3 regions of the Micromonospora sp. L5 genome follow, and region 2 is predicted to be linked to each of the others. Evidence: riboswitches for the same ligand, from Rfam matches in the RefSeq annotation. Region 2 holds a riboswitch; each other region holds the start of a gene.

Region 1 (10,092 bases), 200 kb from region 2:
GCCGGCCGTGATGACCGTGTCACGCAGGTGCCGGCGCGCGGTGTGGCGATAAGGCGGAGGGGCGGCCATGGTGCGCCGAGTCTATCGAGTAGACACACATGCCTTGCGTGTCTACTCAATTGACGCAGAGCCGGATATTGTCAAGCGTGGCTGTCCGTGTGACAGTCGACGCAGCGCTCGACACTCCGGAGGCGGTACATGCAGACCTCGATCGATGCTCCAGCCGCCGGCTGGCGTGACGGCAAGAAGCACCTGTGGCCACTGGCTCTCCTCGTGCCGGTGCTGCCGTTTCTGGCGTACGCGTTGTGGCAGGCCGGCGCCGGACCCGCTGCCTGGTGGCTCACCCCGGCGGTGGTCTTCGGACTCATCCCGATCATCGACGTGCTGCTCGGTGACGACGGAGAGAACCCGCCCGACGACATCGCCCGGCGGTTGCAGGAGGTCCGTTACTACCGCTGGATCACGTTCCTGTTCCTGCCGGTGCAGTACGCCGCCCTGCTGCTCGGAGCATGGGTCTGGACGCGTGGCGGCCTCGGTGCCGCCGGTGCCGCCGGCCTGGTCGCCACCATCGGAATCGTCAACGGACTGGCCATCAACACCGCACACGAGCTCGGCCACAAGCGCGAAACGGTCGAGCGGTGGTTGTCGAAGATCGCCCTCGCGCCCACCGGGTACGGCCACTTCTACGTCGAGCACAACCGCGGGCACCATGTCCGTGTCGCCACACCGGAGGACCCGGCCAGCGCCAGGCTGGGGGAGAGCTTCTACTCGTTCTGGCCGCGTACGGTCTGGGGCAGCCTCATCTCGGCGTGGCGGCTGGAGATCGGCCGCTTCCGGCTGCGGCACAGGAGCCCGTGGACGCTGCGTAACAACCTGCTCAACGCCGGGCTCATGACCGTCGCGCTCTTCGCCCTGCTGATCGCTGTGTTCGGCTGGCGGCTCGTGCCCTTCCTGTTCCTGCAGGCGATCGTCGGCCTCTCGCTGCTGGAAGCGGTCAACTACCTCGAGCACTACGGATTGTGCCGTCGGCGCACCGCCACCGGCCGCTTCGAGAAGGTCGACCCACGGCACAGCTGGAACAGCGACCGCGTCGTCACCAACGTGTTCCTCTTTCAACTGCAACGCCACAGCGACCACCACGCCAACCCGCTGCGCCGCTACCAGACGCTGCGCAGCTTCGACGTCTCGCCGCGACTGCCCGGAGGCTACGCCTCGATGGTGATGCTGGCTCTCGTCCCGCCGCTGTGGTACCGGGTGATGAACCCACGGGTTCTGGCGCACCACGGCGGCGACCTGAACCTCGCCAATCGCAACCCCCGCGCCGAGGCCCGACTGCGTCGCCGCTACGGCCGGCCCGCAGCGGACACCACAGCGGTCCACGCCGCCTGACCCGACCCGGTGTAGGTCTGACGGCACCTCTCCGTGTCAGGGCGTAGGATTTCGGTTCCTGCACGGAACGGGGCCGTGCCCGGCCGGTCGCGCCGCTTCGGCCTCGCCGGGCGCCGTGGCGTCCGGGACGAAGGGTGGACACCCCGGATGCACCAGCGGATCCTGCTGCGAGCCCGCAAGGGCCCGTTCGACGTCGTCACCGCCGAGGAGACCTACGAGCGGGACTGGATCGGCAAGAACAGCGGCAACCTGGTCTTCAGCCACGCCGCGCACAAGCTGCTGTCCACCTCGACGGCGGAGATCACCCCGTCGCGGTTCCGGACGGACCCGCGCGATGCCGACGAGATCAACGAGAAGTACGACGTCTTCGTGATCCCGCTGGCGAACGCGTTCCGCCACGACTACGTGAACCGGTTGACGTCGATGACCCGGCTGATCGAGCGGCTCAAGATCCCGGTGGTGGTGCTCGGGGTCGGGGCGCAGACCGACGTGGACGGCGACCGGGAGTACCTGCGTCCGATCGACGAGCCGGTGAAGGCGTTCTGCCGGGCGGTGCTGGACCGATCGCACAGCATCGGCGTACGCGGCGAGATCAGCGAGAACTACCTGCGGACGCTGGGCTTCTCCGCCGTCGAGCAGATCGGCTGTCCGTCGATGTTCCTGCACGGCGACAGCCTCCGGGTCGAGAAGGCGAAGGCGACCCTGGACACCGAGGATCGGCTCGCGTTCGTCATCTCGCCGTACGTCCGCGCGTTGGCCCCGATCGTCCAGCACCACCACCAGCGCTACCCGAATCTGCGCTACGTGGCGCAGGGCCTGTACACCCTCGGCACCCTGCTCTACGGCGACGCACCGAAGTTGCGCGGCAAGACCGACGACATGCCGATCCACACCTCACACCCGCTCTTCGTCGAGGACAAGGTGCGGATGTTCATGGACCCGTGGCCCTGGATGGAGTATCTCTCCGGATTCGACTTCGCCTTCGGCACCCGGATCCACGGCACCATCACGGCGCTGATCTCCGGCACTCCCGGGTATCTCCTCGCACACGACTCGCGCACCCTGGAACTGGCCCGCTACTTCGACATCCCGCACCGGTTGATGCGCGACGTGCCGGCCGACGTCGACGCCGCCCGACTCTACGAGGAAGCCGACTACACGGCCCTGAACGAGGGCCACAAGGAGCGCTTCGCGCGGATCACCGCGTTCCTCGCCAAGCACGACCTCGGCCTGTCGTTCGCCGACGGGGACAGCGCCACCCGCTTCGACGAGCAGGTCCGCCGAACCGTCTACCCGCCGGCGGTCCGGCCGGCCTCCGCCTACACGGCCGAGGAACTGCTGACGCGCATCCAATGGCTGCGGGACGAGAACCGGACGCTGCAGCAGAAGCTCACGGCACGCCGCGCGCAGCCACTGCGCGACCAGGTCAAGCAAGCGGTGGGCCGCCGGGTCCGCCGGATGCTGTCGCGCTGACCGTCGTACGCCTGCTCGGCAGCGGAATGGCCGGCGCCGCGACGGCGGCGTTCGGCGTGGCGGTGCGATCAGCCCGCCGCGAATCGCGAGAACCCTTCTTATTTCCATCGACCGGCATTACGCTCTGGGCCAGCCCTGAGGTGCATCACATCGGAGGTTCCTATGAGGACGATGACCATCCGTCGCACGACTGCACTCCGCCTGGTGTCCGGCGCACGCCGCCTGTGGATCGAGTGGTGCTGGTAACTGCCGGCCCGGCGGGCGCTCCCGGGCGCCCGCCCCTGCGGCGGTGGGCCCTGCGGTGACGGACGGGGCGGAGCGCTACGACTGCCACCGCGACCACGGGCCGTACGCCGGGGTCTCGGCCTTCCTCGGCCGGGTCGCCGCCGACCGGCCCCGCCTGGCGGCCCGGCACGCGGTCGAACTGCACGCGATCGCCCCCCAGCTCGACCCGGCGGCCCGGCCGGCCGCCGAGGAGGAGCCGATCCGCTTCCACCCCGCCCGCCGTACCGCCTGCCTGGCCTACGGCGCGGCGGAACTCGTGGCGGCCTGGGCCGGCACGCTCCGGCGGCCCGTCACCGTCCGGTTCGATCACGTCGCCGGCGCCGACGAGACGACAGCCGAACTGCTGGACGCGCTGGCCCGCCGGCTCGGGCCGGCCCCGGTGCGCCTCGACCTGCGCGACGACGGTGCCCCCGATCCGGCGCCCGACGAGCGCACCCCGCAGGCGCTGCGACGGGCCCTGGGCGACAGCCTGGCCCGCGGCTACTACCACCACGCGGCCCGGGTCGCCCGGCGCGGGCGGGCGGCGGTCACCCCCGACGGCGACCTGCGGCACTGGTGGGCGTTCACCACCGGCCTGGCCACCGCCCTGGCGGCCCTGAACCGGGCCGCCGAGGCGCTCGACCTCTACGACGAGGCGCGGGCCGTCACCGACGACCCGAAGATCACTATGTCGGCGGCGTACGCCACCGCCATGCTGCACGCCCGGCACCTGCCGGCGGCCGACCAGGACCCGGCGCTGGCCCGGCACTGGCTGGAGGTGGCGCTGCGCCTCGCCGCCGAACTGGCCGACCCACGCCGGCGGCTGCTGTCGACGGTCTTCTACGAGCAGGGCCTGGCGCTGCTGGACAGCCGGGCCGGCCGGCCCGACCGCGCGCTGCGGCTCGTCGACGACGGGCTGACCCGGCTGACGGCCGCGCTCGGCCCCGGCGAACGCCCGCAGGACCTGGCCCGGCTGCGCCACAACCGGGCGCAGGTTCACCTCGCGCTGGGCGACCCGGCGCGGGCGCTGGCCGATCTGGACACCGTGATCGCCCACGACCCCGACAACTGCGAGTACTACGTGGACCGCGCCGCCCTCCACCGGGCGGCGGGCCGGACCCGAGCCGCGATCAGGGACTACGACGCCGCCATCCGGCTGGGACCGCATCTGCCCGAGGCGTACTACAACCGGGCCGTGCTCCAGCAGGAGCGGGGCCGCCCCGAGCGGGCTCGCGCCGACCTGGAGCGGGTGCTCGCCATCGAACCGGGGCACCTCGACGCCCGGATCGCCCTGGTCAACCTGCACGTGGAGCGCGGCGCGCTGGATGCCGCCGAGGCGGGTGCGCGGGCCGGGCTGGCCGGCGCTCCGCAGGAGCCCGCGCTGCTGTGCACCCTGGGCCTGGTCCTCGCCGAGCGCGGCCGGCCCGCCGAGGCCGACGAACTGCTCACCCGGGCCCTGAACGGGGACCCCGAACTGGTGGAGGCGTGGACGAACCGGGCGGCCACCCGGTTCGAGCGCGGCGACGTGGCCGCCGCGCTCGCCGACCTGGACCGGGCGGTGGCGCTGTCGGAGGCCCCCGTGCCGCGCTACAACCGGGGTACGGCCCTGGCCCGGCTGGGCCGGTGGGACGAGGCGGCCCGCGACTTCGCCCAGGCGCTCGCCCAGCCCGGCCTGGACCGGGCCCTGCGCCGGGATCTGCGCGCGGAACTCACCAGGTGCCGCCGGGCGCTGGCCGTCTGACCCGGCCCGGCCGGGGAGCCGGCGCTCATCGTGCGCCGGTCCCGGTCCGGGGGAGGGGAGCGGGTTCAGCAGCCCTGGCGGCGGCTGTAGATCTGGTGGCGCTCACCGGCCCATCCGATGTAGCCGACCGCCTCGACGCAGTAGTTCGCCGTACCGGTGACGGCGACCGGGCCGGCGTAATAGCTGAAGTCACCGGAATTGGTGTCCGCGCCGCCCGACCGGGTGCAGTGCGCGCCCTCGCCCGACCGCTCCGCGCAGCGGTAGATCTGCACGAAGGTGGGCGCCGACCTCCCGTACGCCGCGCCGCGGTGGTAGAAGCAGGCGCTGTTGGTGCCCCCGTTGCTGCTGTTGTAGTAGATCACCAGTTCACCGAGCCCGGACGACTGCACCTGGCTGTAGGTGATGGTCCCCGAGCAGGAGCCGGCCGCCTGGGCGGCGGGGGCGCCGACAGTCAGGCCCGCCGCGACGGTCACCAGCGCCGTCAGCGCCGAAAGCATGCGTTTCATGTACCTACCTACCCAATCCACAGTCGACTGTTCCGTAGTGGATCTTAATCAACCGGTGACCTTCGCCGTGACCCTGGTCCATAGGCAGCCACCTATTGACAAACAATATTAACAATTGGACCCTCTGAGAGAGCGCTCTCCCGTCCCCCCGTCTCCCGCGAGGTGTCCCCATGCGTCTCCGAAGAAGGCTGCTCGCCGCCGCGTCCGCCCTGCTCGCCGGGCTCACCGGCGCCGTCGTCGCCACGCCCGCCCAGGCGGTCGGACCGGCGTTGCTGCCGGTCACCGTCACCAACACCACCGGCCGCAGCGACCCGGTCCACCTCTACGTCATCGGCGTCCAGCTGTCCTCCGGCCGACTCGGCTACGTCACCTCCGGCGGCACCTTCGTACCGTGGACCGGCGGGCAGCTCCCGCCGTCGCCCGCGCCGGACGTCTCCATACCGGGCCCCGGCAACGGCGGCAGCACCACGATCCAGTTCCCCCGCGGCTTCTCCGGCCGGGCCTACTTCTCCCTCGGGCAGAAGCTCAAGTTCTTCCTCACCCCGGACGGACTGGTGCAGCCCGCGCCCTGGGCGGCCGGTGACGCGAACCGCGACATCCTCTTCGACTGGAGCGAGTTCACCTACAACGACTCCGGGCTGTGGCTCAACAGCTCCCAGGTCGACATGTTCGCGATCCCGCACGCGGTCACCGTGACCGGCGCCAACGGCGTCACCAAGCGCACCGGCGACGTGGTGGCCAACGGACGCAACGCGGTCATCGACGGGATCCGGGCGCAGCCGGGCTGGGCCGGCACCGTCCACACCCGCTCCGACGGGACCGTCCTGCGCGTCCTGGCTCCGGGCAAGGCGGCCGGGGCCGGCCTGCTCAGCACCACGTACCTGGACTCGTACATCGCGTCCGCGTGGAACGCGTACACCACGAAGACCCTGACCGTGGCGCCCTTCGCCGACCAGCCGGCCATCCGGTACTACGGCCGCACCTCGGGCAACACCATGACCTTCACCAACGGCAGCGGCCAGGTCGTCGCCTCCTTCAACCGGCCCTCCTCGGCCAGCGTCTGGGGCTGCGACGGCGACCTGCCCGCGCCGAACGACCAGGTGGTCGGCCCGATCTCGCGTACGCTCTGCGCCGCCCTCAACCGAGGCACGCTCGGCACCGTCGACACCCAGCCCAGCACGAACGCCGCCGACTTCTACCGCAGCAACCCCACCAACCAGTACGCCCGCCTGATCCACGCCAACATGACCGACGGCCGGGCGTACGCGTTCGCCTTCGACGACGTCGGCGGATTCGAGTCGCTGGTGCACGACGGCGATCCCCGTTCGGCCGGACTGATCCTCAGCCCGTTCACCGGCGGTGGCGGCGGCACCCCGACCACCGGGGTGCCAGTGGTCAGCAACTGGAACAACAAGTGCATCGACGTGCCGAGCTCCAACTTCGTCGACCGCGCGCCGTTGCAGATGTGGAACTGCAACAACACCAACGCGCAGAAGTGGACGTTCAGCGGCACGGCGCTCAAGAGCCAGAACAACAAGTGCATGGACATCGACGCCGGGTCCACCGCGAACGGGGCGGCGGTGCAGCTCTACACCTGCAACGGCACCGGCGCCCAGCAGTTCACCCTGAACGCGGCCGGAGACCTGGTCAACCTCCAGGCCGGCAAGTGCGTCGACATCAAGGACTGGAACGGCAACGACGGCGCGAGGCTCCAGCTCTGGGACTGCGGGGGCACGGCCAACCAGAAGTGGCGCAAGGGCTGACCAGCCATGCGAACGGTGGCGGGGGCCGACCGCGAGTCGCTCCCGTCACCGGCAGGCGACGGACGAGACGGCCGGTGACACGACGCCGCGCACCGAGGCGTCCATCGACGTTCATCCAACAGATCGATGTGCGTAAGCTCCGCCCGGTCAGATCTGGGGAACCTACCGAGGAGGTTCCATGGATCGTCGAGCAATGCTGCGGGCCACTGTCGTCGGTGCGGGCGCTGTCGCGCTGCCGTTCACCGCGTGGTCGGCGGCGTACGGAGCCCCGGCGCAGAACGCGGCGGGCCCCTACGGTGGGCTCCAGCCCGCCGACGCCAACGGCATCCAGTTGCCGGCCGGCTTCACCAGCTCGATCGTCGCACGATCCCGTCGGACGGTGCCGGGGACGTCGTACACCTGGCACGACGCTCCGGACGGTGGCGCCGTGTTCCCGAACGGCACCGGCTGGATCTACGTGTCGAACTCCGAGGTGTCAGCCGGTGCGGGCGGCGGTGCCTCACGCCTCGTCTTCGACTCCAGCGGCACCGTGGTCGGGGCGTCGCGGATCCTCTCCGGCACCAACAACAACTGCGCCGGGGGCAAGACACCGTGGAACACCTGGCTCTCCTGCGAGGAGGTGTCCCTGGGCCGGGTCTTCGAGACGTACCCCCTCGGCGGGACCGCCGTGGCGCGTCCCGCGCTGGGCCGGTTCAAGCACGAGGCGGCCGCGGCCGACCCGGTCCGCCGGGTCGTCTACCTGACCGAGGACGAGACCGACGGCAAGTTCTACCGGTTCGTGCCGACCACCTGGGGCGACCTCTCCGCCGGAACCCTCCAGGTCTTCCGCGCCGGTACGGCGACCTCCGGCACGTTCACCTGGGCCACGGTGCCCGACCCGGACGGCTCGCCCACCCCGACCCGGCAGCAGGTGTCCGGCGCGAAGACGTTCAACGGCGGCGAGGGCTGTCACTACGCGGATGACACCGTCTGGTTCACCACGAAGGGCGACAACCGCGTGTGGCAGGTCAACCTGGCCGCCGGCACGTACGAGCTCGCCTACGACGACAACCTGGTCAGTCCGGGCACCCCTCCGCTGACCGGGGTCGACAACATCACCGGGTCCACTGCCGGTGACCTGTACGTCGCGGAGGACGGCGGGAACATGGAGATCTGCATGATCACGCCCGACGACAAGATCTCGGTCTTCCTGCGGATCACCGGACAGAGCGGTTCGGAGATCACCGGGCCGGCGTTCACCCCGGCGGGGGACCGGCTGTACTTCTCGTCGCAACGCGGCACGACCGGCTCGTCCTCCGGCGGCATCACCTACTGCGTCACCGGGCCGTTCCGCCGATGACCGGCTCCCGGCCCCGCTGACAGTGACCACGCGGTGGAGGACGCCCGGTCTTCACCGGGCGTCCTGCCGGCCGTCACGGCACGTGTCCGGTTCCTGGCGCATTGACATCGGTGCTCCGGCCACAGCAGACTGTCGCGACAACTGAACCACCGCGTGTACGTGCGGGGGAAGACCGGTCGAAATCCGGCGCTGGCCCGCAACGGTAGGCCGCCCAGAGAGATCTGCGGCGGCGAGCCCGAATACCCGTCGTACGCGTGTATCCGCTCCCCACCCGTCGTGGCCCACGGGTCGGAGTCCCGGTCGACGCGGCGTTGCCGCGGTCGTCCGGGCTTTCGACGACCGCCGGGCCGGAAAGGCGCTTCCGATGGTCGTCCGCCGAAGCCGGCACCGCCTGCTCGCGCTCCTCTGCGGCGTACTCGCCGCTCTCACCCTCACCACACCCGCCGTCGCCGCCCCCGAGCGCGCCGCCCTCACCCGCCCGGAGGCCGCCGGCGGCTGGCTCGCCCGGCAACTCGTCGACGGCGAACGCTTCGAGGCGGTCTTCGACGGTGTCGCGTACCCCGACCAGGGGCTGACCCTCGACGCCGTGTTCGCCTTCGCCGCCACCGGCGTCGCCGACGACCACGGCGCCGACGCGCTGGCCTGGGTCGCCCGGCCGGACATCCGCGACGGCTACCTCGGCGACGGCGCCTCCGAGGCGTACGCGGGTGCGACCGCCAAGCTCGCCCTCGCCGTGCAGGTGCGCGGCGGCGACCCGGCCGACGTCGGCGGGGTGGACCTGATCGCCCGGCTGCGCTCGCTCCAGACGCCGGCCGGCAGGTTCAGCGACCGGTCCGCGTACGGCGACTACAGCAACGCGTTCAGCCAATCCTTCGCGCTGCTGGCGCTGGACCGTACGGCGGGCGGAGCGCCACCGGCGGCGGCCGCCTGGCTGGCCGGCACCCGGTGCCCGGACGGCGGCTACCCGCTGCTGCCCGCGCAACCGGTCTGCACGTCCGACGTGGACGCCACCGCGCTCGCGGCACAGGCGCTGCGCGCCGCGGACCGTCCGGCCGACGCCGCCGCCGGGCTGCGCTGGCTGGTGTCCGTTCAGCGTGCCGACGGCGGCTTCGCCAACGCGGGCGGCACGCCGAACGCCAACAGCACCGGCCTCGCCGCGCAGGCCCTGCGCGACGGCCACCGGCTGCCGGCCTGGGCGCGGGCCCGGGCATTCCTCGCCGGACTCCAGGTCGGCTGCGCCGGGGCGCCGGCCGACAGGGGCGCTGTCGACTTCGACGGCGGCGGCTTCGATCCGGCCACCGCACCCCGGGCGACCGCCCAGGCCGTCCTCGGTCTCACCGGGATCGGGTACGCCCGTCTGTCCGCCGCCGGCGCCGACCCCGGCGCACCGGCACTCGCCTGCCCGTGAACCCCTTCGCCGCGCACCCGATCACAGGAGGATCCGTGTTCCGTCATCGTTCCACAGTCCGCACCTGGCTGGCCGGCCTGCTGGCCGCCGTCGTGGCCGGCGTCGCGCTGACCGCAGTCGAGCCCGCGCCCCGGGCGGCGCACGCCGCCGCCTGCACCGGCACCTCGGGAGTCACTGTGGTCGTCGACTTCGCCGCGCTCGGCGGCGGC
Region 2 (9,498 bases):
CTGGGACTCGCGAACTCGGACGTGCCGCTGCTGCGCGACCACATCGTCTGGGACCTACGTTTGCCCCGGGTTCTCGGCGCCGCCACGGTGGGGGCGGGCCTGGCCGCGGCCGGTGCGGTCATGCAGACCGTCACCCGCAATCCCCTGGCGGACCCGTACCTGCTCGGGGTCTCCTCAGGGGCGTCGCTGGGCGCGGTCCTGGTGGTCGTGGCCGGCATCGGTAGTGGCGTAGCCGCGCTGACCGGCGGCGCCTTCCTCGGCGCCCTTGTCGCGTTCCTGCTGGTCGTGGGCCTGGCCGGGAGGTTCGGGGCATTGTCGCCGACGCGCGTGGTGCTGACCGGGGTCGCGGTGGGACAACTGTGCGCGGCACTGACCTCTTTCGTGATCATCTGGGTGGCCGACCCGCACGCCACGCAGAGCATCACGTTCTGGCTGTCCGGGTCGATGGCCCGCGCCGACTGGACGGCCCTGGGCTGGGCGGTACCGGTGCTGGTCGTGGTGCTGGCGGTGGTCGGCTGGCACGCCCGTACCCTCAACGCCTTCGCCTTCGGTGAGGAGGCCGCCGCGAGCCTCGGCGTCGAGGTGAACCGGCTGCGGTGGCTGCTGCTGGTCGGCACCGCCCTGCTGACCGCCGTGCTGGTCGCGGTCAGCGGCGCGATCGGGTTCGTCGGGCTGATCCTCCCGCACGCCGCCCGCCTGATCACCGGACCGGACCACCGGCGGCTGCTACCGGTCGCCGTGCTCGCCGGCGCCATCTTCCTGACCTGGGTCGACACCGCCGCCCGCACCGTCTTCGAACCGCGTGAGCTGCCGGTCGGGGTGCTGACGGCACTGGTCGGGGTGCCGGCGTTCTTCCTGATCCTGCGCCGCCGGGAGGTACGCGGCTGATGCTTCAGATCTCCGACGTGTCGTGGGCGGTGCCCGCCGCCCGCATCCTCGACCACGTCACCGGCACCGTCCCGGCGGGCAGCCTGGTCGGGCTGCTCGGCCCGAACGGCTCCGGCAAGACCACCCTGCTGCGGGCCGTCGCCGCCCTGGTGCGCCCGGATACCGGCAACATCACACTCGCAGGCGACGACGTGACTCGGCTGCGGCGCCTTGCCCTGGCCCGGCGCATCGCGTTGCTGGCCCAGCACGCCGAGACCGACCTCGACCTGACCGTCCGCGACGTGGTCCTGCTCGGCCGCATCCCGCACCGCCGGACCCGCTGGTCCGACACCGGCTGCGACCATGCCGCCGCGGTCGAGGCACTGGGCCGGGTCGACCTGGCCGGGTTCGCCGACCGTAAGTGGCAGACCCTGTCCGGTGGGGAACGCCAGCGCGTCCAGCTCGCCCGCGCGCTGGCCCAGGAGCCGGAACTGCTGCTGCTCGACGAACCCACCAACCACCTCGACATCGGCCACCAGCTTCAGCTGCTGCACCTGGTCCGCCGATCGCAGGTCACCGCCCTCGCCGCGCTGCACGACCTCAACCTGGCCGTCATGTTCTGCGACACCGTCGTCGTGCTGCACCACGGCCGGGTCGTCGCCGCGGGACCACCCGCACGGGTGCTCACCCCGGCGCTGCTCGCCGACGTGTACGGCGTCGACGCAGACGTGCGGGTTCACGACGGGCGGACCGTCATTGAGTTCCGGCCGCCGTCATGACCCGGCACGTGCTGCCGGTGCCCGGTCGGTCACCCACCACGCTGGCCACGACACGATCCACCAGCTCGCCGAGCAGATGGCCGCGCGTCTGGGCGTATTCGTGCACAGGTGTTTCCTCGACGGCGCGAAACCGTTTGCTGCACGCGGCGCTCGACGCGGCCACCGGTTCACTGGTCGGACGTGACCCGGCGGTTCGACGCGCCCCGCGCCGGCAACCCGATTATCCTGGCACGATGACCGAGGCCGGCGCTGGGCCGGCGTTCCTCGCGGCGCAGCAGGCGGCGGGAGTCATTGCGGCCAGACACCGCGGTGACTTCGCCGGCGCCGAGGAACTGCTGGGCGCCATCGGCGACGAGACCGTGCGCACCCGGGTTTCATGCTGCTCGCCGAACTCGCCCTTGGCCCTGGTCCAGTCACAGACAGGGCAGAGCATGGACGAACTCGTCCATGAGGTCACGTTGCTGATGGCCGAAGTGGTGGGCAGCGTCGGACACCAGCCCGGGCTGGACCTCGCCCACGCCGAGCCCGGCGGTCCGGCGGATGGACAGCAGGCGATACTGGGGCGGTGGAAGGACAGGCTCGCCGAACCGGGCGGCTCATGGTGGCGGGCACGACGTCGGACGCGGGCAAGAGCCGGGTGACGACCGCGTTGTGCCGGGCGTTCGCACGGCGCGGTGTTCGGGTCGCTCCGTTCAAGGCACGGAACATGGCGAACAATTCGATGGCGTGTGCGGGTGGGGCGGAGATCGGCCATGCTCAGTGGGTGCAGGCGCTGGCGGCGGGCGCAGAGCCGGCCCGGCAGGCCCGGCTGGATCTGCTCGCCGACCTGGCGGAGAAACACCTGGAGGTCGACGCGCTGCTGAACCTAGCCGAGCGGGGCGCTCCCGCGGCGCCGGTGATCGGACCCTACGCGTGAGGATTCTCGTGCTCGGTGGGACGGGCGAGGCCCGCGCGCTGGCGGCCTCGCTCGTCGACGACGGTGCCGTGGTCGTGACCTCACTGGCGGGGCGGGTCGCGCGTCCCCGGCTGCCGGTGGGGCAGGTCCGCGTCGGTGGCTTCGGCGGGATCGCAGGACTGGCCGCGTACCTGGCGGAGACCCGGGTGCGTGCCGTGGTCGACGCGACGCACCCGTTCGCGGAGAAGATCAGCGCCAACGCGGCGGCGGCGTGCCCGGCCGCCGGGGTTCCCCTGCTCCGTTTGGAACGGCCCGGCTGGGCCGCTCGCCCCGAGGCGTCGGCCTGGTACTGGGCCGGTGACCACAGTGAAGCTGCCCGGGTGGCGGCCGGTCTGGGCGACCGGCCGTTCCTCACCGTCGGACGGCAGTCGCTGGCGCACTTCGTCGAACCGTTGCGCCGGCACGCGTGCCTGGTTCGCGTGGTGGACGAGCCCGACATCGTTCTGCCGGTGTCGTGGAAGCTGCTGCGCAGCCGCGGTCCCTACACCCTCGCGCACGAGCGGGAGGTGATGGCGGGCACGGACGTTCTAGTTACCAAGGACTCCGGCGGTGACCACACGGTCGCGAAGCTGGAGGTCGCCGCCGAGCGGGCGATGCCGGTCGTGATCGTGCGCCGCGCCGGGCCGCCGGCCGGAGTGCCGCTGGTCCGTGACGTGGACGCCGCCCTGGCGTGGGTGCGGGCGTTGCCCGCACCCTGACGCGAGGTTCAGCCGGGAAGGTTCAGAGCGTGGCCGCCAGCTCCTGGCGGCGCAGCCGCTCGGCGGCACGGTCCGCGTCGCGTCCGACCAGACCGGTCAGCACTGCACCCAGGACCGCCCAAGTCGCGGCCAGGGTCGTGATCGACGAGATGCGGAAGTACCAGAGTGTGTCGGCCGGGAAACCGCCGACCTCGTTGACCGTCGGCAGTAGAGCCCCGGCGACCACGACGACCACGAGATAGGCGCCGGCACCGGCCAGCACCGCCGAGTATGCGCCCAGCTGGGGCAGCAGACGCCGGGCCAGGACCACGGCGCCGATCGCGGCGGCCAGGCTCAGTGCCCAGAACCCGAAGTACAGCGCGGTCCGCTCGTTGATCGTGTCACCGGAGCCGACCGCCGGTGGTGTGGCGGGGTACTTGAGGAACGGCACGAGGGCGGTGGCGACGAAACCGACGGCGGCGACCACCGCGGTGCTGGCCCGTGCGGACAGGGAGCCCAGACGCCCGGCGGCGAAGGCGGCAGCGAGCGCGGTCGCTCCACCGAGGACGATGCCCACCAGGATGGTGCCCAGTGCCAGGCCCCCGGTGGACTGGGTGCCACGCGAGACCTCGGCCTCCTCCTCAGCGTGGCTGTGAGACTGCTCGGCGGTGGCATTGTCGTGCGGGTGCTCGGCGGCACCGGCTTCCTCCAGGGCGATGGCTGCATCGACCTGGGGTTCGGCGACGACGTAGGAGACGAGGAAGGCCGCGAAACCGGCGATGAGCCCGGCCAGCAGCCCGTGAACGAGAAAAGTGCGAGGGGTCATCAAGGGTCCGTTCGAGAGCCGGCCGCGGGCATCACGAAACGCCCGCAGCGCCGGTGACGAGGAAAGACGAAAACTCCGGCCGGGCCGGGCGAACTGCCGCGTGGCGTGGTGTCAGTGGCAGGGGAAGCCCAGCACGTGCCGTGCGTCGTGCGTCAGCTCGTGGATGAAGGTGCCCTCGAAGACGGAGAAAGCTCCCTGCTCGGCGCCCACGAAATACAGGACGACGGCGGTGACCAGCGCGAAGAACAGCGCCCAGGGGGCGAGCGCGCGAACGGGGATGGTGGGAAGAACGGCCGGAATGGCCGTGGTCGCCTGAGGCATGACACTCCTTGGGATGCTGCGTCCCGTCGATGGGTGGTCGACCTGGCTGGAGGGTCTGGCTTCGCCGCGAGCGGCGTCACAGTAGCGCGACTGCGCCGGATTCACACCGGCTTCCTTCAGCAGGGTGGCACGACCATATCAGGTATCGGAGCAACGCGACGCTGTCGCGACTGCCTGCACGGCGGCCGGTCCGAGGGCGACGACGTGGCCGATCACCGTTACGGCGGGCGCGCCGATGCCGGCCTCGGCGGTGTCGGCGACGACGTCGGCGAGGGTACTGCGCAGCACCCGCTGGCCGGCCGAGGCGGCGTCCGCGACGACGGCGCAGGGTGTGTTCCGGTCGAGACCAGCGGCGACGAGCGCGTCGGCGATGGCCGCGAGGTTGCGCATGCCCATCAGCACCACGAGGGTGGTGCCGGTGCGGGCGAGGGCGGCGTAGTCGATCGACGAGTCGGGATGGCCGGGCGGTACGTGGCCGGAGATGACGGTGAAGCCTTGCACGAGTCCGCGGTGGGTGACCGGGATGCCGGCCAGCTCCGGGGCCGCGATGCTGGAGGTCACGCCGGGTATCACGGTGGTGGGGACGCCGGCTTCGGCGCACGCGGTGACTTCCTCGAAGCCGCGGCCGAAGACGTACGAGTCGCCGCCCTTGAACCGCACAACGTGCCGTCCGGCGCGGGCGTGCTCGACGAGCAGCGCGTTGATCTGTTCCTGGCTCGTGCTCCGCCCGTACGGGATCTTGGTGACGTCGATGATCTCGGCGTCCGGGCGCGCCCACTTCAGGGCCTCCCACGGGGCGAGCCGGTCGGTGAGGATCACGTCGGCCTGCTTGACGGCCGCGCGTCCGGCGACGGTGACCAGCCCCGGATCGCCCGGGCCGGCGCCGACCAGCGTGACGTGTCCGGCCGTTCGGACCGCTGCCGCCGACCCGGCCTCCGAGGGTGCGACGGTACGCAGCACGACGTCGAACCGGCTCTCGTCGACCGGGGTGGTGACCCAGGTCAGGCGCCCGCGGAGGGCGAGGTCCTCCAGCGCGGCGCACACGGCCGGCGCGGCGACGGTGACCAGGGCCCGCTTGTGCAGCAGCGCACTGACCGTGACGGCGGCGGGTGCGCTCCCGTCGAGGACGAGCACGCTACGGCCGGTAAGGTTCAGCTGCATGTGACGGTGATTCCTAACGTGCTGAGGAGACAGCCGTCCGGTGTACGGCCTCGGTGAACGACTGGGCCAGATGCGGGTGCCCAGCCCAATGCACGTGCAGATAGGACGCGCTGAGGCTGGGGGAGGCGAATCCGGCATTGCGGCCCTCGATGCGCCAGGCGGGGTGCTCGCCGTGACCGGGTGTGACGGTGGTGCGGTGGAATTCGTGGCCGGTGGCAGCGGTTCCCCGCTCGCCGAGCAGCTGGTCCGAGCCGAGTCCGGCACGGTGGTACGCGAGGGTGAGGCGCGGCGTCATGACTGCTTCGGCGTCGAGCGCCCCGACCATGGGATGGCCGTCGACGGAGCGGCACAGATACAGCAGGCCGGCGCACTCGGCGACGGTGGGGACGCCGTCGAGGACGGCCTGGCGCAGTTCGTGGCGCAGCGTCGTGTTGGCGCTCAGCGTGGACGCGTGTACCTCGGGGAACCCCCCACCGAGGTACAACCCGCGTGTCCCGGCGGGAAGCCGCTGGTCGCGGGCCGGGTCGAACGGAACGACGGTGCAGCCCGCCGCCTGCAGCAGCTCGGTCGTCTCGGCGTACCGGAAGGTGAAGGCACGCCCGGCCGCGACCGCAACCACCGGTGATCCGGCGCCCAGCCGCCGGACGTGCGCGGCGGGATCCCATGGCTGGGCGTCCAGATCGGGTGCGGTGCGTGCCACCTGCAGCACCGCATCGAGGTCCACGTGGCGGGCGATCTGCTCGGCCAGCACGTCCAGGGCGGCGGCGGCCTCCTCACGTTCGGCTGCCGGCACGAGCCCGAGGTGGCGCGACGGGGCGCTGACACCCTGGTCGCGGTGCAGGATCCCGAGCACCGGTACGCCGGTGGATTCCACCGCCCGGGCCGCCTCGGCGGCGTGGCGGGCGGACCCGGCTTTGTTGAGCACGACACCCGCGACGGTGACGCCGGCCTCGAACGTGCCCATTCCGTGCACGACGGCCCCTACGCTGCGCGAGGTGTGCGAGACGTCCACGACCAGCAGGATCGGGGTGGCGGTCAGGGCCGCGAGGTGCGCGGTAGAGGCGAAACCGTCGCCGCCGATGCGGCCGTCGAACAGGCCCATGACCCCTTCGACGATGGCGATGTCCGCGTCGCGTGCGCCGTGCAGCAGCAGCGGGATCACGAGTGAGGGGTCGGTCAGGTGCGGGTCGAGGTTGCGGCCGGGGCGTCCGGTGGCCAGCGCGTGGTAGCCGGGGTCGATGTAGTCGGGCCCCACCTTGTGCCCCGACACGGTGTGCCCGCGCGCGGCCAGCGCGGCCATGAGCCCGGTCGCGACCGTGGTCTTGCCGTGGCCGGAGGCCGGCGCCGCGACGATCAGCCGCGGAAGGCTCACCATTCGATGCCTCGTTGGCCCTTCTGGCCGACGTCCATCGGGTGCTTGACGTGCTGCATCTCGGTCACCAGATCGGCTGCCTCGATCAGCCGGTGGTCGGCCCGGCGCCCGGTGACGATCACGTGCTGACGGCCGGGACGGTGGACCAGTGTCTCCACGACGTCGCCGACGTCGACCCAGCCCCACTGCATCGGATAGGTGAACTCGTCCAGGATGTAGAGCTGGTGCCGTTCCGCCTGGATACGGCGCTTCACCTCCGCCCAGCCCTCGGCGGCGTCCGCGGCGTGGTCCGCCTCGGTGCCGCTCTTACGGCTCCAGGACCATCCGGAGCCCATTTTGTGCCACTCGACTGGCCCGCCTTCGCCGGTCTGCTCGTGCAGCAGCCCGAGCCTCTCCAGGACGGTCTGCTCCCCGATGCGCCACTTGGCCGACTTCACGAACTGGAACACCCCGATGTCCCAGCCCTGGTTCCAAGCGCGCATCGCCATACCGAAGGCGGCGGTCGACTTGCCCTTGCCGTTTCCGGTGTGGACCATCAGCAGCGGCCGGTTGCGCCGCTGGCGGGTGGTGCTGCCGTCGTCCGGGACGGTGAGCGGCTTACCCTGCGGCATCAGGCCACCCCCGCCCGCGGAGCGGTCGCCGTGCGAACGACCCCGGTGAGCCCGTCGGCGGTCACTTCACCGAGCGGCACGTGCTCGGCCCTCAGATGAGTGGCAAGCCGGGCGGCGAGGCCGAGCCGGAATCGTCCGGTCTCGCAGTCCACGACGACGACCTGGACACCGCTGGTGGCGAGCGCGGCGGCGGCGCGGTGGGCACGACCCAGCGGGTCCGGGCCGGAGGTGGCGCGGCCGTCGGTCACCACGACGAGCAGGGGCCGGCGGGACGGGTCGCGCAGCGCCTCCCGGCGCAGCACCTCCCCACTGCGTTCCAGGCCCTCCGCGAGCGGGGTCCGGCCACCGGCCGGTAGGTCGGCCAGGCGGCGGGAGGCGACGTCGACCGAGCCGGTCGGTGGCAGGACGACCTCGGCGGTGTGCCGGCGGAACGTCACCAGTGCGACCTTGTCCCGGCGGCGGTAGGCGTCCAGCAGCAGCGACAGCACAGCGGTCTTGACCTGCTCCATGCGGCGGCGGGCCGCCATCGAACCGGACGCGTCCACGCACAGCAGCACGAGGTTCGACTCGCGCCCGACGGTCTCGGCCCGGCGCAGGTCGCCGGGCACGAGCGCGAGGCCGCGACCGCCGGTCAAGCCACCCCGGGAATGCTGATGCGGCGCCGCCGCGGTGATGGTGCCCGGCAGGTGCAGCCGGCCGTCGCCGGACGTGCGCCGCCGCTGCCCGGCGACACGGCCCTGCGGTGTTCGTGCCCGGGACCGCCGGCCGGCCTGACCGTCGCCGGTTCCTTTCACGACCAGCAAGCGGGCACGTGCGGGCTCGCCCGCGGATGCCATCGATGTGGCGGCCTGCCGTTCGGGCTCCGGTACGGGCGGGCTCTCGCCGGGAGAGCCGGGCACGTCCCCGGCCGATCCGTCGTGCCCGGTGTCGTCGGGCAGACCGCCGCCGGGACCGTCGGGTCCGGGGTCGGGGTCGTTGTGGCCGAGTAGGTCGTCCAGGCGGTCCTGGTCCAGGCCGGGCTCGTCGAAGGGGTTGCGGCGGCGGCGGTGCGGCAGCGCGAGACGGGCGGCGATGCGGATGTCCTCGAGTGTCACTCGCGTACGTCCCCGCCAGGCCGCGTGCGCCGCGGCGGCGCGAGCGGTGACGAGGTCCGCACGCAGGCCGTCCACGTCGAACGCGGCGCACAGCTCGGCGATCCTGGTCAGCGTCTCGTCGTCGAGCACGACACCGGCCAGCGAGCGCCGGGCGGCGGCCAGCCGGGTGCGCAGGGCTTCCTGCTCGCCGGCCCAGCGTGTGGCGAAGCCCTCCGGGTCGGCGTCGAATGCGAGCCGGCGGCGGACCGCCTGCACCCGCAGGACGGGGTCACGCGGGGCGGCGACCTCGACCGTCAGGCCGAACCGGTCGAGCAGCTGCGGGCGCAGTTCGCCCTCCTCCGGGTTCATCGTGCCGATCAACACGAACCGGGAGGCATGCTCGACCGAGACACCGTCGCGTTCGACGCTGACCCGGCCGGTCGCCGCGGCGTCGAGCAGCAGGTCGACCAGGTGGTCCGGCAGCAGGTTGACCTCGTCGACGTACAGCAGGCCACGATGGGCCCGGGCCAGCAGGCCAGGCTCGAACGCGACGACGCCGTCTCGCAGCGCGGCATCGAGCTTCAGCGATCCGGTCACCCGGTCGTCGCCGGCTCCGACGGGTAGTTCGACGAGGCGTACCGGCCGTTCGACGACGGGCGTGGGCACGTCGAACGGCCCGTCGGGGCAGACCGCCGAGGGATCGTCCGGGTCGATGGAGAACCGGTCGCCCGCATAGACCCGTACCGCCGGGAGCACCTCGGCGAGGCCGCGCACGGTAGTGGTCTTGGCAGTGCCCTTCTCCCCGCGGATCAGGACACCGCCGATGAGCGGATCGATCGCGACCAGGGTGAGGGCG
Region 3 (10,092 bases), 1.6 Mb from region 2:
GCGGGCGCGATACTCGGCGGTATGGGGAATACCGGACGCCGCTGGGCGTGGGTGGCGGTCCTGCTCGTCGGCGTCGGGCTTCACCTGCTGGTGCTGGAGACACTCGCCGGCACCGGGACCGTCACGTTCGTCCCGGCGCTGATCGTGCTCGGCGCGTGCGTCGCGCCCGCCACATTCCTGGCCTTCGCCCAGGGACGGCCGGCCCGCCGCCCGGTCCCCGGCTCCGTCGTCGGCGTCGCCGCGCTCCTCGGCGGCGTGGTCGGCGTGGTCGCCGCCGGCTGGCTGGAGTACGGCACCCTGCACCGCCTCGGCGTCCTGCCGATGGCGCTCGTCGGCCTGGCCGAGGAGACCGCCAAACTGATCGTGCCGGCCGGCATCCTGCTGCTGTGGCGGCGGCACCCGTCCCCGGCGCAGGGCCTGGTGATCGGCGTGGCCTCCGGCACCGGGTTCGCCGCGCTGGAGACCATGGGCTACGCGTTCGCCGCGTTCGTCGGGTCGGAGGGCAACCTCGGCGCGGTCGAGCGGACGCTGCTGGTACGCGGTCTCACCGCGCCCGCCGCGCACCTGGCCTGGACCGGGCTGACCGCCGCCGCGCTGTTCACGTTCGCCGCCGCGCCCGGCGGCCGGAAGCTGGCGGCGTTCCTGCTCACCTTCGCCGCCGCCGTCACGCTGCACACCTGCTGGGACACGTTCGGCACCCAGCCCGCGTACGTGTTCATCGGCGCCGTGTCGCTGGGCTGGGTGCTGCTGCGCCTGCACCTGGACCGCGAGCGGCCGCCCGCGTCCGGGACGCCGGCGGAGCCGAACCGGGACCGGCCTCATGATCATCGCCAGTTCGCCGAGGTGGCGGGGTCGGAGCACTTCTGATGCCGCCACTTCGGCGTGATGGAGTCGATCAACCGGCCCGGGCATTGCCGACGCCCCACCGCGCTCCGCCACTCGCCCCGGTACGCCTCAGCCGGCGGCCAGCCGGACGCCGAGCGCGACGAAGGCGACAGCGCAGAGCCGGTCGACGCGCCGTGACCAGCGGCTGTCGCCCCACCGCCTGGCGAACCGCCCGGCGCCCACCCCGAGCGCCAGGTCCACGGCGAGCTGCACCGCGACGAACAGCACGCCGAGCAGCACCAGCTGCGCCGCCACCGGGCCCGCCTCGGGCCGGACGAACTGCGGCAGGAACGCCACACTGAACAGGATCATCTTCGGGTTGAGCAGGTTCGTCAGCAGCCCGCGCCGGAACGCCCGCCCGGCACCGCCGTCCGGCCGGTCCGCCGGGGCGCCGGGCCGGCCCGTGCCGCGCAGCGCCCGCAGGCCCAGCACGATGAGGTACGCCGCACCGGCCCACCGGATCGCGGTGAACAGCACCGGGGACGCGGCGATCAGCGTGGCGAGCCCGGCCACCACGGCGGCGACGTGCACCGCCTCCCCGGCGGCGACCCCGAGCGCGGCCACCGCGCCCGCCCGTGGGCCGTACCGGGTGGCGTTGGCGAGCACGAACATCATGTCCGGCCCCGGGGTGAGCATGAGCACCACGATGGCGGCCAGGTAACCCGCGAGCGTGGCCGCCGACAGTCCGAGCACCGGTCAGCCCTCCCCGGCGCCGTCGAGCAGCGCCCGGCGCAGCGCCAGCCGGTGTTCGCGCCGGATCTGCGCCTCCCGGTAGCGCCGCCGGTCGCCGTCGGTCTCGGCGTGCAACGGCGGCACCGGCCGGGGCTGCCCGTCGTTGTCCACCGCCACCATCACCAGGTGCGCGGTCGCCACGTCCACCGGCGGCACCGCGCGGTCCCACCGGTCCGCGCTGACCTTCACCGCCACCTCCATCGAGCTGCGGCCGGCCCAGGTGATCCGGGCGTCCACGTGGACCACGTCCCCGACGCGTACCGCCCGAAGGAACGCGGTCTCGTCGATGGCGGCGGTGACGGCCGGGCCGTCGGAGTGGCGGGCGGCGACCACACCGGCGACCGAGTCGATCAGGTTGAGGATGCGCCCGCCGTGGACCGTGCCCGTCAGGTTGGTGTGGTGCTGGTCCATGATCTGCGACAGGGTCAGGTGCGAGGCCGACGGTGGTCGGCCGGTGAGCGTGATGGTGTCGGGCACTGTGCGGTTCCGTCCTCGCAGAAGCGGACCGCCGACCGGCCGGGGTGTGCACGTCGAGGACACGCCGACGGCCCTGCGTACGACGTGTCACCCGCCCGACCCACCCGCGAGGTCGACGGCGGCGCGCACCGGTGGTACGCGCGACGCGGGCAGGTCTTCGGACTCGCGGGCGTGACACGAGGTCGCCTACTGGCCGTCGCTTCCCATGCCGTGGCCCAGTGCTGTTGACGGCTGTCGTTCCCACTCACCGCTGCGGGGCAGTCCCGGATTCCCACCGGGTTCCCTCTTACGACACCCGGCCGTCGCCGACCGGGTGAACCAGCGCTTCCCGCAGCGTAGACCAGCGTCCGAGGCCGGCGGCACAGGCGTCAGGCCGGCGCCGATCCCGTCACAGCGGCAAGCGGCGCCGCGCCGAACGACACCGCGAACCGCTTGCACCAGATCGACACGCTGCGCAGACCGTCCAGGTCCACCGACGCCGGGATGTCGTACGCCTGGTCGCCGATGTTGCCCTTGAGCCGGCCCAGCTCGACCCAGCGGCCGTCGTCGAACACCTGCCAGCCGGCCCGGCCGGGCAGCACCTTCCGGTCGGTGAGCCACACCCGCAGGTCGGGTCCGTCGGAGGTGTCCAGTCCGCGCAGGAGCAGCTGGCGGCGGCCGTCGGCGAGACGGACGAGCTGCGCCCGGCCGGACGTGTCGTGCTCGTGGGTGACGAAGTCACCGGCGGCGAGCACCACGTCGGCGGGCGCCGCGCCGGTCGGCGACGAGCCGGTCGTGCCGGCCGGCGCCGGTGAGGGCTCCGCCACAGTGGGCAGCGTCTCGCGTACCTCGCGGTCGGTCACCAGCCGCCACGGCTGGAACAGGTACAGGCTCACCCCGAGGCCGGTGACGGCCACGACGGCCAGCACCGACGACACCACACGTCTTCTGCCCATGCTCCGACGGTAGGCGCGTAGCCGGCGGAAAGATCTTTCCGTCCGCTTACGGGTCGACCGCGGGCCGCCGCACCGGGACGCCGATGGGTAGCGTCTGGCCCATGGGGCGCTACGTGCTCGTCGTCGACGACGACCGGACGGTGAGCGACGTCGTCCGGCGCTACCTCGAACAGGACGGCTGCCGGGTCCGGTTGTCCTTCGACGGGCCGGACGCGCTCGCCGCGGCCGAGGAGGAGCCGCCCGACCTGGTGGTCCTCGACCTGATGATGCCGGGTCTCGACGGCATCGAGGTGTGCCGGCGGCTGCGGCGCCGGCTGCCCGGCCTGCCCGTCGTCATGCTCACCGCGCTCGGGGACGAGGCCGACCGGGTCGCCGGGCTGGAGGTCGGCGCGGACGACTACGTGACCAAGCCGTTCTCGCCCCGTGAACTCGTGCTGCGCATCCGGTCGGTGCTGCGGCGCGCGGCCCCGCAGGACCGGGGACCGACAGGGGTGCTGCGCGACGGCGACCTCACCGCGGACACCGACCGGCGCGTCGCCGAGCGCGGCGGGCAGCCGCTGTCGCTGACCGTACGGGAGTTCGACCTGCTCGCGTTCCTGCTCGCGAACCCGGGACGCGCCTGGTCGCGGGCCGAGCTGCTGGACCGCGTGTGGGGCTGGCGGTTCGGCGACCAGTCCACAGTCACCGTCCACGTCCGGCGGCTGCGGGAGAAGATCGAGGACCGCCCGGCGCAGCCGCGCCGCATCGTCACCGTGTGGGGCGTCGGTTACCGGTACGAGCCGTCGGCGGCGTCCCGGTGAACGAACTGATGGTCATCGGGCTCTACGCCCTGCTCGCCGGCGCTGCGGTCGGCGCGCTCGGCGTCGGCGCGCTGCGGCTGGTGCGCCACCGGTCGATCCTCGCGCACATCGCGGTGCTGCTCGCGGTCACCATCGCCTCGGTGACGGCCGGCGTCACCGCCGTCGCCCAGGCCATGTTCCTGTCCGCGCACGACCTCCAGGTCGTCCTCGTCACGGTCGCGGCGTCCGCGGCGCTCAGCCTGGCCGTCGGGGTGGTGTTCGCCCGCCGCCTCGCCCAGGCGGCGGTCTGGGCCGACCAGGCCCGGCAGCGGGAACGGCAGCTGGAGGCCGGCCGCCGCGAGCTGGTCGCGTGGGTCTCCCACGACCTGCGTACGCCGCTGGCCGGGCTGCGGGCGATGGCGGAGGCGCTGGAGGACCGGGTGGTCGACGAGCCAGCGGCGGTGGCCGAGTACCACCGCCGGATCCGGGTCGAGACGGACCGGATGACGCGCCTGGTCGACGACCTGTTCGAGCTGTCGCGGATCACCGCCGGAGCGTTGCGGCCCGCGCTGTCCCCGGTGCCGCTCGGCGACGTGGTCTCCGACGCGATCGCCGCCACCGCGCCGCTGGCCGCCGACCGGCGGGTCCGGGTGCTCGCCCCGGAGACCGGCTGGCCGACCGTCCGGGCCGCCGAGGCCGAACTCGCCCGCGTCGTGACGAACCTGCTGGTCAACTCGGTGCGGTACACGCCACCGGACGGCACTGTCCGCATCGACGCCGGACGGGACGACGCCGACGCGTGGCTCGCCGTCTCCGACACCTGCGGCGGCATCCCGGAGGCGGACCTGCCCCGGGTGTTCGACGTGGCGTTCCGGGGCACCCGGGCCCGTACTCCCGCACCGGCCGGCGCCGACGAGGCGGCACCGGCCGGCGGCGGGCTGGGTCTGGCGATCGTGCGCGGACTGGTCGAGGCGCACGGCGGGCGGGTGCACGCGCACAACGTGACCGGCGGGTGCCGGTTCGTGGTCCGCCTGCCGGCGGTCTGACCGGGCCGGTCAGCCGGCGTCCGGGGGACCGGTCTCCACCAGGCGTCCGTCCGCCAGGCGCAGCCAGCGGCCCACGTCGATCGCGGCGAGGAACCGCTCGTCGTGGCTGACCACCAGCAGCGCGCCCCGGTAGGCGTGCAGCGCGCTCTCCAACTGCCCGACGCTGACCAGGTCGAGGTTGTTCGTCGGCTCGTCGAGCAGCAGGAGCTGCGGGGCCGGTTCGGCGCCCAGCACGCACGCGAGCGTGGCGCGCAGCCGCTCCCCGCCGGAGAGCACCCCGACCGGAAGATGCGCGCGCGGGCCGCGGAACAGGAAGCGGGCGAGCAGGTTCATCCGCTGCGCGTCAGGGGCCTGCGGCGCGAACGCGGCCAGGTTCTCCGCCACGGTACGGTCCAGGTCCAGCAGGTCCAGCCGCTGCGACAGGTACGCGATCCGGCCGTCCGCGCGGGTGATCCGGCCGCTCTCCGGCTCCAGATCGCCGTCGATCAGGCGCAGCAGCGTCGACTTGCCCGCGCCGTTGTCGCCGAGCAGGGCGATCCGCTCCGGACCGCGGATCGTCAGGTCGACACCGTCGGCGGCGAACAGCGACCGCTCACCGTGCCGGACCCGGACCCGTTCGGCGGTCAGCAGCGTGCGTCCGGCCGGGACGGTGGTGGCGGGCAGCTCCACCGTGATCGTCTTCTCGTTGCGCAGCGCCCGCTCGGCCTCGTCCAGCCGTGCCCGGGCGTCGTCGACCCGCCCGGAGTGCATCTCGTTCGCCTTGCCCGCCGCCACCTGCGCGTCCCGCTTCAAGCCGCCGGCGACGATCCTCGCCAGACCCGCGTTCTTCAGGTTCCGGGCGGCGTTGCCGGCTCGCCGGGCCGCCCGTTCGCGGGCCTCCTGCAACTCCCGCTTCTCCCGCTTGAGGTCCTGTTCGGCGCTGCGGACGTTCTTCTCCGCCACCTCCTGCGCGGCCCGCACGGCCGCCTCGTACGAGGTGAAGTCGCCGCCGTGGAAGCGCATCTCACCGCGGTCGAGTTCGGCGATGCGGTCCATCCGGTCCAGCAGCGCCCGGTCGTGACTGACCAGCAGCAGACAGCCGTGCCACTGTTCCAGCACGTCGTAGAGCCGGTGCCGGGCGCCCAGGTCGAGGTTGTTCGTCGGCTCGTCCAGCAGCAGCACGTCGGGCTGCTTGAGCAGTTGCGCCGCCAGGCCGAGGGAGACCACCTGCCCACCGCTGAGCGTGCCCAGGCGCCTGTCGAAGGCGAGGTCGCCGAGGCCGAGCCGGTCGAGTTGCGCGCGCGTGCGTTCCTCGATGTCCCAATCGGCGCCGATGGTGGTGAAGTGCCTCTCGTCGGCGTCGCCGGCCTCGATGGCGTGCAGCGCCGCGATCAGCGGGGCGATCTCCAGAACCTCGGCCACGGTGAGGTCGGCGGCCAGCGGCAGGCTCTGCGGTAGGTAGCCCAGCACGCCGTCGACGGTCACCGACCCGGCGGCCGGGCGGTACTCGCCGGCGATCAGCTTGAGCAGCGTGCTCTTGCCGGCGCCGTTCGGCGCGACCAGTCCGGTCCGGCCGCCGCCGAGGGTGAAGGAGAGGTTCTGGAAGACCGGGGTGTCGTCCGGCCAGGAGAAGGTCAGGTTCGAGCAGACGACGAAGGAATCGGACATCAGGAAGACGACCTCAAGATGAGGGCGGGCGGACCTCAGCCGCCCGGCGGGGGACACGGTCTCGGGGTACGACGGAACGACCACGGCGCTCGCCTGCGGTCGGTCACATGTCCGGTCTCACCCGGAGATGTCGTCGTCACCCGCCATGTCTGGTCTCCCTGCCTGCCTGATCGCCACTGGATCACTCCGGTCCACCGTAGCACCGGCGGTGGTCGCCAGGCGGTCCTGCAGACGGGCGTGCCGGAACTGGTAGACCGGCCCCACCGTACGCAGCACCGACCGGCGGTGCGCGTCGTCGAGGAACCGGAGCAGCCGCAGCGGCGCCACCCCGGTACGGCGCAGCTCGACCATGACGAGCAGGGCGCGCCAGGTCTGCGAGGACGTCACGCCGAGCAGGAAGCCGCCGACGATGCCACAGGCGATGCCACCTTCCGCCGACCCGGCGAGCCGCCCCACCAGGCCACCCAGGACACCGAGCACGGACCCGAGCCAGAGGCCGCCGCCCACCGCGGACCACAGGTCCCGCCGCCAGGACAGCCGCGACGACACCGGGTCGTCCTCGCCCGCCGAGCCGGCCATCGCCAGGTACAGGCCCAGGGAGAGGCAACCGAGAAAACCGGCCGCGGTGAAGGCGAGGAAGACCGGGAAGGCCCGGCCGGACCCGATGCCTGTGACATCGGCGCACGCGGCGACGAGGAGCCCGAAGAAGCCCAGGAACAACGCACCGGTGAGCCCGGCGCCGAGCACGCTCTCCATCCGCTGACGGCTGACCACCCGGCTCCATCTGATCCGGCGGAGCCGCAGCGGACGCCGGCCGATCAGCACGTCCCGGGACAGCTTGGCGGTGAACGTGAGCACCAGCCCGAACGCCAGCCCGGCCAGGACGCCGAACGCCGGCCCGGCGAGCAACCCCGCGCTCAGTCCGGCGCCGAGACCGGTGACGAGCACCGTCGTGACCGCGTACAGGTCCCAGGAGGTGAACGACGCCAGGTGCCACCACACCAGATCGCGGCTGCCCGCCAGGTTCATCAGGTGGGCGAGGTGACCGAGCCAGCGCGCCGCCTGCGCAGCCGTGTAGCGCGGCTCCGGCACGCCGGGCTGGACGGCGTACGCCGCGGGAAGCACCCGGTCGAGCAGGGCGTCCTCCACCGCCTCCCGGCTGTGGTAGCTGTCGAGCAGCTCCGCGGCATCGTCGTCGGTGGTCACCGTGTCCCGGAACAGGCTCAGCATCAGCGGGCTGCGCAGCGCCTGCGCGACGGGACTCTCAGGCCGGTCGCGCACCTCGTCCACCAGCCGCTGCCACCCCGGCGGCAACGGCTGGGTCCGGCTCCGGGTGACGTACGCGGCGATGTCCGCGCCGGTCAGCGGCTCCAGCTCCAGGGCGGCGGCGCCGGAGAGGTGCCGGGCGGCGGCCACCGCCTCCACCAGCTCGCGGCTGCGGGTCGTCACCACCAGCCGGAACGTGGTCTGGACGTCGAGCGCGCGCAGGGCGACCGGTCGCAGGTCCGGCGGCAGTTCGTCCAGCCCGTCCAGGAAGAGCGCCACGTGCCCGCCCGTGACGAGCCGGCGGGCCGGTTCGAGCCCGCCGAGGACATCGTGATCGGCGGCCAGCCGGGCGGCCAGCCAGTCGGCGACCAGTTGCCGGCGCGGATCCCAGCCGGACACGGTCAGCAGCACCGGCACGGGTACCCGTGCGCGTTCCTGCTCCGGCAGGCGCTGCCGGTGCTCCAGCGCGTCGATCAGCAGCAGGACGACCGCTGCCGACTTGCCCGCCCCGGGCCGGCCGAGCAGCAGGAGGCGGCCGGAGCCCAGGCCCGCGTACACCCGGAACAGGTCGTGCAGGTCGCCGTGGGCGAGGTCGGCCGCCCGCACCGGCGGGACGGCCGGCAGGGGCGGGAACCGGACCAGGTCGCCCTCGGTCGCGGCGGCGTCCACCGGCCCGGTGACCGGCCGGTCCGACCACCGCCAGTGGACCCGGATCGGAACCGGCGCCCACAGCCCGCGCTCGGTCGCCGCGCGGCTCCACTGCGCGAGGACGGCGGCGGCCAGCTCGTCGGCCGCCCGCTGCGCCTCGGGGCCGGGACGGCGTGCGCCCCGGTGGTTGCGCCGCCACAGCCAGCCCAGGATCGGCCCGCCGGCCGCCAGGACGGCGAGGATCGACTGCAGCAGGGTGAGCTGCCGGTCGGTGGCGTTCGGCAGCCAGGCGACCGACGCGCCGAGCCCGGCCGCGACGAGCATCGCCAGCACCGACCAGACCCCCCGTCGCATCCCGGTAGTGTGCCAGCCGGCCGGCTGTCCACACAGGCCCGTCCGTCGAGCCGGGAGTGATCCGGCCCTATGCTCCTGGCCATGTCCCAGGTGAGTGCGAGCCGCTGGTTCGGGCCGGCCGGTTCCCCGGCCGGCGACGCCCAGGTGTTCGTCTTCCCGTACGCCGGTGGTGTCGCCGCCTCCTTCGCGCAGTGGCGGGAACTGGCCGCGCCGGAGCTGTCGGTGCAGGTCGCGCTGATGCCGGGCCGGGGCGCCCGGCTGCACGAGCCACCCGTGGACGACCTCGCGGAGCTGGTGGACGCGCTGGCGACAGCCGTCGTCGAGCGGGCGTCCGGGCCGTTCCTGCTGTTCGGCCACAGCCTGGGGGCGCTCGTGGCGTTCGAGGTGACGCGGGAGCTGCGCCGTCGCGGCGCGCCCGCGCCGCTGGCGTTGCTGGTCGGCGGCGCGGAGGCGCCGCAGACCCGGCTGGTACGGCGGCGCGTGCACGACCTCGACGACGCCGGTCTGATCGAGGCGTTGCGCGACTTCGGGGCCACGCCGGCCGCGCTGCTGGCCGACCGCGACCTGATGGAGCTGATCCTGCCCGGGGTACGCGCCGACTTCGCGCTGTCCGAGCGGTACGCCTACCGTCCGGAGCCGCCGCTGGAGGTGCCGGTGCACGTGCTGCTCGGCGACGGGGACGAGCACGTGGACCGGGACCGGGCCGCGGGGTGGGCCCGGGAATGTGTCACCGAGCCGCGATGGCACGTGTTTCCCGCCGGGCATTTCTTCCTTACCGACCATCTGCCGGAAATCATCGACCTAATGCGACACATCGTCGCCAGTCACACCCCTGTGGCGGAATAGGCGACAAAGAACGGGTAAGGACTCGTACCCGTACCGGACCTTCCACAATGTCCGGTATTCGACCTGGTGAACGGCCGAGAAGCGGTGTTAAAGTTCGCCATCCGTTCGCCGAAGGGACGTCGCTGACGAGGCGGCATACTGTCGCGTGCGCCGAGGTGTTCATGAGCCGGCCGTACCTTCCGTCCCTGGTCCTGCGCGATTACCTGCACACCGTGGCGACCCTTCACCCGCAACTGCGCGAGCTGCTCGACTTCGGGCGTCCCGGCGCCGACGAGGCCCTGGCGGAACTGGCCGGCACGGTCAGCGAGTTCGACACCGACTCCACCGGCCGGGGCGATTCCTACCGCCGGGCGCAGCGGGACACGCTCGTCCGCTGGACCGGCATGCGGCGGCTGCTGGACCTCGCCACCCCGGACGCCGCCGCCCCGGTCACGCTCATCCTCGACGTGCTCGGCGGCGACGGCACAGTGGCCCGCG

Evidence for each region. Region 2 has a riboswitch for cobalamin ahead of ML5_RS21450 (CbtB-domain containing protein). Riboswitches for the same ligand answer to the same signal wherever they lie in the genome.
Region 1: it holds a riboswitch for cobalamin, as region 2 does, so the genes downstream of both, ML5_RS22320 (peptidase) here and ML5_RS21450 (CbtB-domain containing protein) in region 2, are expected to answer to the same signal.
Region 3: it holds a riboswitch for cobalamin, as region 2 does, so the genes downstream of both, ML5_RS28660 (acyl-CoA thioesterase) here and ML5_RS21450 (CbtB-domain containing protein) in region 2, are expected to answer to the same signal.

Annotation. Positions count from the first base shown of each region.
Region 1 covers NC_014815.1:4,765,082-4,775,173, forward strand. Annotated here, with positions in the region: gene ML5_RS22285 (TetR/AcrR family transcriptional regulator) at 1-69, opposite strand, end outside; gene ML5_RS22290 (alkane 1-monooxygenase) at 199-1,389, shown strand; gene ML5_RS22295 (polysaccharide pyruvyl transferase family protein) at 1,537-2,862, shown strand; gene ML5_RS22300 (tetratricopeptide repeat protein) at 3,164-4,867, shown strand; gene ML5_RS22305 (hypothetical protein) at 4,933-5,373, opposite strand; gene ML5_RS22310 (beta-1,3-glucanase family protein) at 5,544-7,136, shown strand; gene ML5_RS22315 (alkaline phosphatase PhoX) at 7,315-8,475, shown strand; cobalamin riboswitch at 8,605-8,741, shown strand; gene ML5_RS22320 (peptidase) at 8,840-9,883, shown strand; gene ML5_RS22325 (hypothetical protein) at 9,919-10,092, shown strand, end outside.
Region 2 covers NC_014815.1:4,568,972-4,578,469, forward strand. Annotated here, with positions in the region: gene ML5_RS21420 (iron ABC transporter permease) at 1-888, shown strand, start outside; gene ML5_RS21425 (ABC transporter ATP-binding protein) at 888-1,646, shown strand; gene ML5_RS32920 (hypothetical protein) at 1,880-2,287, shown strand; partial or broken gene ML5_RS32925 (cobyric acid synthase CobQ) at 2,245-2,439, shown strand; gene ML5_RS21440 (cobalt-precorrin-6A reductase) at 2,571-3,299, shown strand; gene ML5_RS21445 (CbtA family protein) at 3,322-4,104, opposite strand; gene ML5_RS21450 (CbtB-domain containing protein) at 4,216-4,425, opposite strand; adenosylcobalamin (AdoCbl) riboswitch at 4,424-4,564, opposite strand; gene cobA (uroporphyrinogen-III C-methyltransferase) at 4,564-5,586, opposite strand; gene ML5_RS21460 (cobyrinate a,c-diamide synthase) at 5,600-6,961, opposite strand; gene cobO (cob(I)yrinic acid a,c-diamide adenosyltransferase) at 6,955-7,569, opposite strand; gene ML5_RS21470 (magnesium chelatase subunit D family protein) at 7,569-9,498, opposite strand, start outside.
Region 3 covers NC_014815.1:6,217,923-6,228,014, reverse strand. Annotated here, with positions in the region: gene ML5_RS28670 (PrsW family glutamic-type intramembrane protease) at 22-867, shown strand; gene ML5_RS28665 (LysE family translocator) at 955-1,578, opposite strand; gene ML5_RS28660 (acyl-CoA thioesterase) at 1,582-2,094, opposite strand; cobalamin riboswitch at 2,225-2,432, opposite strand; gene ML5_RS28655 (DM13 domain-containing protein) at 2,463-3,029, opposite strand; gene ML5_RS28650 (response regulator transcription factor) at 3,131-3,829, shown strand; gene ML5_RS28645 (sensor histidine kinase KdpD) at 3,838-4,854, shown strand; gene ML5_RS28640 (ABC-F family ATP-binding cassette domain-containing protein) at 4,864-6,501, opposite strand; gene ML5_RS28635 (hypothetical protein) at 6,619-8,769, opposite strand; gene ML5_RS28630 (thioesterase II family protein) at 8,851-9,615, shown strand; gene ML5_RS28625 (class I SAM-dependent methyltransferase) at 9,777-10,092, shown strand, end outside.